Regions from separate parts of the Priestia sp. P5 genome, predicted to be linked through region 2. Evidence: riboswitches for the same ligand, from Rfam matches in the RefSeq annotation. Region 2 holds a riboswitch; the other holds the start of a gene.

Region 1 (4,437 bases), on a different contig from region 2:
CAAGCGGATAAAACCCTGAGTCCACTCCGTGATTTCGTTTTGAAAGCGCGGTGTAATGACGCATAATATCGAGTTCTGATACTTCAGGAAGCTCAGGAGCTTCGGTACGCACATACGCTTTTCCAAGCAGTTCTTCAGCATTTACTTGCGGCACATCTAACTCTGGCAATGAATAGCCGATTCGCCCTTCTTTACTGCTTTCAAAAATAAGTGATTGATTTTGATTAAGCATGAAGATCCCCCAATTCATTTACAAGTTGGTCAATTTCCTCTTTTGTACGGAGCTCTGTAAAAGCAAGCAGCATGTGATTTTCAAGCGCTTGGTTATCACGGCTAAGATCATAACCGCCAATTATTTTTGAAGCTAACAACTGACTGTTTGCTTCTGTTACCGAAACAGGAAGCTTCACGACTAATTCATTAAAAAACGGTCCTTCAAATGCTACATTTACCCCTTTTGCCTTTAACGCTTCATATGCATAATGCGTTTTTGATAAATTTTGCAGCGCCATTTCTTTTACACCTTGCTTGCCTAAAGCTGTCATGGCAACTGATGCCGCTAAAGCATTTAACGCTTGATTTGAACAAATGTTAGAAGTCGCTTTATCGCGGCGTATATGCTGTTCACGTGCTTGAAGGGTTAAAACAAACCCTCGCTTACCGTTTTCATCTACCGTTTGCCCTACTAATCGTCCTGGGATTTTTCGCATAAGCTTAGACGTAGTTGCAAAGTATCCGCAGTGCGGGCCTCCAAATTGACTTGGAATACCAAATGGCTGTGCATCTCCAATGACAATATCAGCTCCAAATTCTCCAGGAGGCGTAAGTAAACCTAATGATAAAGGATTGCTTGAAACCACAAACATGCATTTTTCTTGATGGGTAATTTCTTCAATTTCTTTTAACGGCTCGATTTGTCCGTAGAAATTTGGATACTGGACAATAACAGCTGCCACGTCACTCCCCATCTCTTTTTCTAATGCAATCATGTCTGTTACTCCGTCTGCTGCAGGGATTTCTACCACTTCAATGTATTGACCCTTCGCATACGTTTTTAACACATCTTTTGACTCAGGGTGAACAGCCGCAGAGACAAGTACTTTTTTCTTTTTTGTTTGACCCGCACTGAGCATAGCGGCTTCTGCTAAAGCAGTTCCTCCGTCATACATAGAAGAATTAGCCACGTCCATCCCCGTTAACTCACAAATCATTGTTTGAAATTCAAAGATGGCCTGAAGTTCTCCTTGAGAAATTTCCGGTTGATACGGAGTATAGGCCGTATAAAATTCCGAACGAGAAATAACATGATCAACAATAACCGGCATGTAATGATCGTAAACTCCTGCTCCTAAAAAAGAAGCATAGTCTTTTAAATGAGCATTTTTAGCAGCCATACTATTTAATTCTTTTAACAGCTGATGCTCTGAAGCCGCTTTTTTAATACTGTATTCTCCTTGAAAACGAACGCGCTGCGGAATATCTGAAAATAAATCATCAACAGATGAAACACCAATTGCTGCTAACATTTGCTGCTGATCTTGTTCTGTCATTGGTAAATAGCGATGTAACATGTTAAATTCCTCCCCAAAGCTTACTTTGAACGTTTATAAAAAGGTGTTGAAACCACTTTTGCTTTTAAGCGTTTTTTGCGAACCTGCACTTCCACTTCTTGATCAAGCTCTGTATACTCTGCTGACAATAGTGCTAGACCGATGTTTTTCTTTAATGTCGGTGACTGTGTACCTGTTGTCACAAATCCAATTTGTTCTTCATCTGCCAATACTTCGTAACCGTGTCTTGGTATACCTTTATCAATCATTTCAATTCCTACCAGCTTACGAGGTGCCCCGCTTTCACGCTGTTCTTTTAACACTTCTTTTCCAATAAAGCTGTCTTTGTTCGTTTTCACTGCAAATCCAATTCGAGCTTCAATGGGCGTAATATCTTTTGAAAGCTCTTGGCCATATAAAGCCAAAGTAGCTTCAAAACGAAGCGTATCGCGAGCTCCTAATCCGCAAGGCAACACACCTTCATCACTGCCTGCTTCTAAGATAGCCGTCCACAAGTGAGCGGCGTCAGTTGAAGAACAATAAATTTCAAAGCCATCTTCCCCGGTGTACCCAGTACGTGAAACGAGAGCTTTTACATTCGCTACTTCTACATCATTAGCAAATGTAAATGGCTTTAATAAAGATAAATTTTCGTTCGTTAAAGTTTGTAAAACTTTTTCTGCTACAGGACCTTGTAAAGCTAGCTGCGCAGTTTCATCAGATTGATTAACGAGCGTTACATCTCCTTGTTTGTGAGACACCAGCCACTCATAGTCTTTTTGAATATTAGCAGCGTTTACGACTAGCAAATACTCTTGATCTGCTTTTTTATAAATCAGCAAATCATCTACCGTGCCTCCGTCTTCATAACACATAGCCGTATACTGCGCTTTTCCATCTACGAGGGTAGAAACGTCATTTGTCATCGTGTGCTGAAGAAAAGCTAAGCTATCAGCTCCTGTTACAAGAATTTCTCCCATATGAGAGACATCAAAAAGGCCTGCCTTTGTACGTACAGCTTCATGCTCTTCTTTAATAGAAGAAAATTGAACGGGAAGAGCCCATCCGCCAAAATCAATTGTTTTGGCACCATATTTTTGATAGATATCATAAAGCGGCGTTTTGTGTAATTCTGTTGTCATATTTATGTCCTCCTCTTTTTCACGTGAAACTTTTCATAACGGGGAGTTTTCAAATAGTGTGGGGATCACTATGTATCCAAACAAAAAAGGACAGAAAACCCCCTACTGTATTTAGTAGGAAGTCTCTGTCCTTTTCACCTGAAAGTTTACCTATAAACGAATAGGTTTGCCTCGTGGGTGGTCTATAAACGCATAGACACTCTCCAGAGCTGCGTCAAACAAGAGTCTTTTTGCCTGAGAGATTCACAATTTTATTGCTTGCTCCTTCGGCGCTACATTCAAGTAGTCTCTCCCCGTGTCGTCATTCGCTTCTATAAAGTTGATAAAGTTGGGCATACTACTGAAAGATGTATCTATCTTTATTCACACAATCATTTGTAAAGTGCTAATCTATTTTCTTTTTCAAATTTTCTAAATATATTTTTATCCTACCTGATTCTTATCATTTGTTCAATAAAAATTTTTTACAAAGGAGCATTTTTATCATGAAAGTGAAATTAAACATCGATGAAACATGGGAAGCAGCCTTCTCAACTAAATTGGAGCAAGACGGCCCTTGGTCTGCATGGGATTTGTATAAACTTGCCTATGAAATAGAAGACCAAACGCTTATCTCAGAATTTGAAGGACTACAAAGCCCAAAACATCTAGCCGATTTAACGCCGCTTCCTCATCAGCTCGAAGTAGCCAAACAAGTAGTTGAAACAATGAATGGGAAAGCCATTTTAGCAGATGAAGTAGGACTGGGAAAAACGATTGAAGCAGGGTTAATTTTGAAGGAATATATGATTCGCGGACTTGTTAAAAAAGTTCTCATTTTAGTTCCAGCTTCGCTTGTTTCACAGTGGGCTATGGAATTGAATCAAAAATTTTATATTCCCGCAGTCCCTCAAAGAAAATCATATGTGTGGGATCAGTGTGACATCGTTGTGTCTTCAATTGATACAGCAAAACGTTCTCCTCATCGAGAAATTGTCCTTGAACAAGACTACGACCTCATCATCATTGATGAAGCTCATAAACTTAAAAACAACAAAACAAAAAACTATGAATTTGTGCAAAGTCTAAAAAAGAAATTTTGTCTGTTGTTAACCGCAACACCGATTCAAAATCGAATTGAAGAAATTTTTAACTTAGTCTCTCTTTTAAAGCCTGGCCATCTCGGTAATAAAGACTATTTCGAAGAATTATTTTCCGCTAAAAAACGCTCTTTGCAAAACGATGAACACTTAAAAGAGCTTGTTAACAAAGTTATGATTCGAAATCGCCGCCACGATACGGGTATCGAATGGACGAAGCGAATTGTTCAAACCATTCCTGTTGAATTCTCGCCAAAAGAACGGGAGCTGTATGATGCGATTACATCTTTTAAAGGAAACGGACTCCACCCTTCAAGCGCTTTTTCAATTTTAACTCTGCAGCGAGAGGCCTGCAGCAGCCGTGAAGCGGTGTATATGACATTAAAAAACATGCTGGAACGTCAGGAAGATCAAAACAGCGCATTAACGGAACATATGATTACGCCGTTAATGGAACTACTTCAGCAAGTCCCGCAAAATGCAAAAGCAGAAAAAGTGCTAGAGCTCGTTCAGAAAATTGATGATAAAGTCATTATTTTTACTGAGTACAGAGCAACTCAACTGTATTTACAGTGGTATTTAAAACAGCATGGGATTACCTCTGTACCTTTTAGAGGCGGATTTAAGCGAGGCAAAAAAGACTGGATGAAGCAGCTTTTTGAAAGC
Region 2 (4,437 bases):
CTGAAATGAAAGTTCAAAAAGGACAAACGTTTCCGTTGACGATAAAAAGACTCGGTATTAATGGAGAAGGCGTAGGATATTTTAAGCGCCAAGTCGTCTTCGTACCGGGAGCATTGCCGAATGAAGAAGTGGTTGTAGAAGCAACAAATGTTCAGCATAAGTTTGCCGAAGGGAAAATTAAGCGAATTCGCAAAAAATCCCCTCAGCGCGTAGAAGCACCTTGTCCGATTTACGACCAGTGCGGAGGCTGCCAGCTTCAGCACTTATCTTATGAAGGGCAGCTAGAATCTAAGCGCGATATTGTTCTGCAAGCGTTCGAACGTCACAGTTCATTAAAAAAAGTAGAAGAAAAAACTCGCCAAACGATTGGTATGGAAGATCCTTGGCGTTATCGTAATAAATCTCAGTTTCAAGTCGGCGTAGATAAACAAAAAGTCATCGCTGGTTTGTACGGACTGAATTCTCACCGCTTGATTGATATTGAAAACTGTCCCATTCAGCATAAAGCTACGAATCACGTGACAAAAGAAATAAAACGAATTTTACAAAATCTTCAAATTCCTATCTACAATGAACGCAAACGCCGTGGTATTGTACGTACCATCGTATCTCGAGTAGGATTTGAAACGGGTGAAGTGCAAATTGTCTTGATCACGGCTAAAAAAGAAATTCCGAAAAAAGAGCTGCTGATTAAAGAAATTCAGCGCCGCCTACCGGAAGTGAAATCGCTCGTACAAAACGTAAACGGCCAAAAAACATCGCTTATTTTTGGAGACGAAACGTTTACGCTCGCTGGAAAATCGGTGATTCAAGAAACGTTAGGTGATATCTCATTCGAACTTTCAGCGCGTGCATTTTTCCAGCTGAATCCTCTCCAAACGGTGAAGCTATATGACGAAGTAAAAAAAGCAGCTGCACTAACGGGCAGTGAAAAAATTGTAGATGCTTACTGCGGAGTAGGGACAATTGGCTTATGGCTTGCTAAAGATGCCAAAGAAATTCGCGGAATGGATACGATTGAAGAATCGATTGTAGACGCAAGAAAAAATGCCCAAGATCATGGGTTTGAGCATGCTACGTACGTAGCGGGTCCGGCTGAGAAATGGATGCCGCAGTGGGTGAAAGAAGGCTGGAAGCCAGACGTTATCGTTGTTGACCCGCCGCGAACAGGCTGTGATGACAAGCTTCTAAAAACAATTTTACAAGTAAAGCCAAAGAAAATGGTTTACGTATCTTGTAATCCATCCACATTAGCGAAAGATGTGCAGCAGCTGTCGAAGGCTTATCATGTGGATTACATTCAGCCTGTGGATATGTTCCCTCATACGGCGCATGTAGAGAATGTGGTGAGCTTGACGTTAAAGAAATGAATAGAAAAAGAGTAAAGGGCAGATCGGCTTCTGCTCTTTTTTGTTTGTAATTTTGTAATAAGGAGGTCTTTATCACAAGTAAAGGAACAAGGTTTTTATGTAGTATCATATTTCAAATAAGGAAAATAAATGAAACTAATTTTTCCTATTGACAAAGCATCCAACTGGTATTAGAATAAACAACTATTCGACAGTCATTCTATTGATTGAAAAATTTAATACGTAGAAAGCTATGATTGCTATGGATCACACTATAGCAGGAGCAGCTTCTGGAGAGATCGCGATAGTTTCGCGACGCCGAAGGGTTCACAATCTCAGGCAAAAGGACAGAAGAGTACCGGATATTTATTTGGCATGTTACTAATTGGTGGCATGTACCATAATATTTGTTATTCTTATGACCATGAGATTGGAGCGCATCCAATCTCTTTTTTTATTGGACTTTATTTTGTAGTCCGCACGATTGTATCAAAGGTTTTATTGTTAGGAGGAGTTAGAGTTGGAACAACGAGAATTAAAGAGGGATTTATCCAATCGTCATGTTCAGCTAATCGCGATTGGAGGAACCATTGGGACGGGATTATTTTTAGGTTCTGGTAAAGCAATACAGCTTGCAGGTCCCTCTATCATCTTTGCTTATTTAATTGTTGGTATTGCGCTTTTCTTTGTGATGAGAGCGCTAGGAGAACTACTGCTGTCTAAAGCAGGTTATCAATCGTTAACGGATATTGCTGAGGAATATCTTGGACCGTGGGCTTCATTCGTAACGGGATGGACGTACTGGTTTTGCTGGATCATGACAGCTATGGCTGACGTGATTGCCGTTGGCGTATATGTGAAATATTGGTTCGATATCCCTCAGTGGGTTCCTGCACTTATTTGTGTGATTATTTTATTAGGGCTTAACTTATTAACCGTAAAATTATTTGGAGAATTAGAGTTTTGGTTTGCTTTAATAAAGGTTATTACGATTCTTGCGTTAATTGTTATTGGCGTTATTTTATTGGTAATCGGATTTAAAACGGATGCAGGATCGGTTACGGTTCAAAACCTTTGGAATCATGGAGGACTCTTTCCAAACGGGGTTTCAGGTTTCTTACTTTCATTCCAAATGGTTATTTTTGCATACGTGGGGGTTGAATTGGTAGGGGTATCGGCAGCGGAAACATCAAATCCCCAAAAAAATATCCCATCGGCCATTAATAAAATTCCGCTGCGAATCTTATTTTTCTATGTTGGAGCGCTTATCGTCCTTTTATTTATTAACCCGTGGATGGAATTAAATGCAGCAGAAAGTCCATTTGTTAAAACCTTTAGTTTAGTCGGAATTCCGCTTGCTGCTGGAATTATTAATTTTGTTGTATTAACTTCAGCCGCTTCTGCTTGTAATAGCGGAATGTTTTCAACAAGCCGTATCTTATATAATTTAAGTAAAAATGACCAAGGGCCATCTACGTTTGCAAAACTGAACAAAAACCACGTACCAAGCAACGGATTGTTTGTATCTACGCTGGTTATCTCAGCGGGAGCTTTGTTAAGCAAACTGATACCAGACCAAGCTTTTGGCATCGTAACGACCATTAGCGCTATTTGTTTTATTTGGGTGTGGAGTATCATTCTTATTTGCCATCTAAGATATAAAAAAACGCGTCCGCAGCTGCATGCAGTATCAACATTCAAAGCACCGTTAACACCATTTATAAACTATGTTGTGCTAGCGTTGTTTGCTGTGATTCTTATTATTATGCTGTTTTCTGATGCGACGCGCCCAGCCTTATTGTTGACACCCGTTTGGTTTATTCTCTTATTTGGTTTTTACGGGGCTAGAAGGAAAAAGAAATAGTAAATTGGTGACCTCATCATTTCGTGATGGGGTCTTTTTATTAGAGGATAAATAATTGATTTCTACTGCATGAAGAAAATGCAGGAAGCAAAGTTTATATAAGAACCCTAAAAAAATGTTTTAACAGAAAATACAGTGAAAAAGCTCATAGTTTTCTGATAGTAATGTAGAACCAAATGATTTTCTTCTATGTCTAAAGATGGAATTCTATCATTTACATGGAAAAGTCTTCATTTTGGAGTACAATGAAGGTAGACTTCATTAGATTAAGGTGAACAAACATGAAATGGTTTAAATCTCATACGTTTTGGAAAATCTTCACGATTAATGTGCTTCTTATTTGTACCGTATTAACGCTAATGTTTATTGTTTCAAGAGTGATGCTGCCTAATATTTCTCAAGATCAATATCGACAGGTAACTGATAAAACCGTCAAGAGAATGAAAGAGCAAATTAACGTCGTCATTAAAGATATTTGGAACCTGGGCGACGAGGTACAGCAAGATCCTATTTTTTTATCGGATGATGAACAAGAAATAGACAAAGAATTGCAGAAAATAGTTAATATTTCACCGTATATCGATAGCGGAACCATTTTTAATGTAAAAGGGTATGTTGAGCATTATTACCCGAATGATTTAAAGAATATGCAACATGTGAACTTAAGTAAAAGAAAATATTTTCAAGAAGCTCTGCGAACCAAAAAAATATATTTAAGCGATGTCGTTTCAGCAGATACAAAGCACTACATTGTGGTGATGGCTATTCCTATTTTGGATGGGCAGCAAAATGTAAAAAAGGTCGTAAATCTAGCGCTGCGAATTGAAGAAAATGAAAGTTTTCAATCCATCTTTCAAACGTTCGATATAGGAGAGAACGGCTATACATTTATTGTAGACCGAAATGGTAGAATCATTTCTCACCCAAAAAAACAGCGAATTGGTGAAAGTGCTAGTAAAAATGAAATCGTCCGAGAAACGATGAATCATAAATCAGGATATCAGCGCGTTGTGAACACCGAAGGAAACTATTTCTTTGCATCATTTGAATATATTCCTGTTCTTAATTGGGGGATAGTTGCTCAGTTACCCGTTGAAGAAATTTACAAGCCTTATGAAATGTTTGAAAAAACGCTTTGGATCGTTTCAGGTGTTACGATTTTACTGCTTTCTTTTTTTACTGCGTTATATGCAAGGCAAATTGTGAATCCAATTCATAAACTAT

Evidence for each region. Region 2 has a riboswitch for glycine ahead of MMB69_RS24020 (amino acid permease). Riboswitches for the same ligand answer to the same signal wherever they lie in the genome.
Region 1: it holds a riboswitch for glycine, as region 2 does, so the genes downstream of both, gcvT (glycine cleavage system aminomethyltransferase GcvT) here and MMB69_RS24020 (amino acid permease) in region 2, are expected to answer to the same signal.

What each region holds. Positions count from the first base shown of each region.
Region 1 covers NZ_JAKWFJ010000001.1:403,029-407,465, reverse strand. Annotated here, with positions in the region: gene gcvPB (aminomethyl-transferring glycine dehydrogenase subunit GcvPB) at 1-232, opposite strand, end outside; gene gcvPA (aminomethyl-transferring glycine dehydrogenase subunit GcvPA) at 225-1,571, opposite strand; gene gcvT (glycine cleavage system aminomethyltransferase GcvT) at 1,592-2,692, opposite strand; glycine riboswitch at 2,905-2,997, opposite strand; gene MMB69_RS02090 (DEAD/DEAH box helicase) at 3,178-4,437, shown strand, end outside.
Region 2 covers NZ_JAKWFJ010000004.1:132,790-137,226, forward strand. Annotated here, with positions in the region: gene rlmD (23S rRNA (uracil(1939)-C(5))-methyltransferase RlmD) at 1-1,370, shown strand, start outside; glycine riboswitch at 1,630-1,710, shown strand; gene MMB69_RS24020 (amino acid permease) at 1,870-3,213, shown strand; gene MMB69_RS24025 (PAS domain-containing sensor histidine kinase) at 3,495-4,437, shown strand, end outside.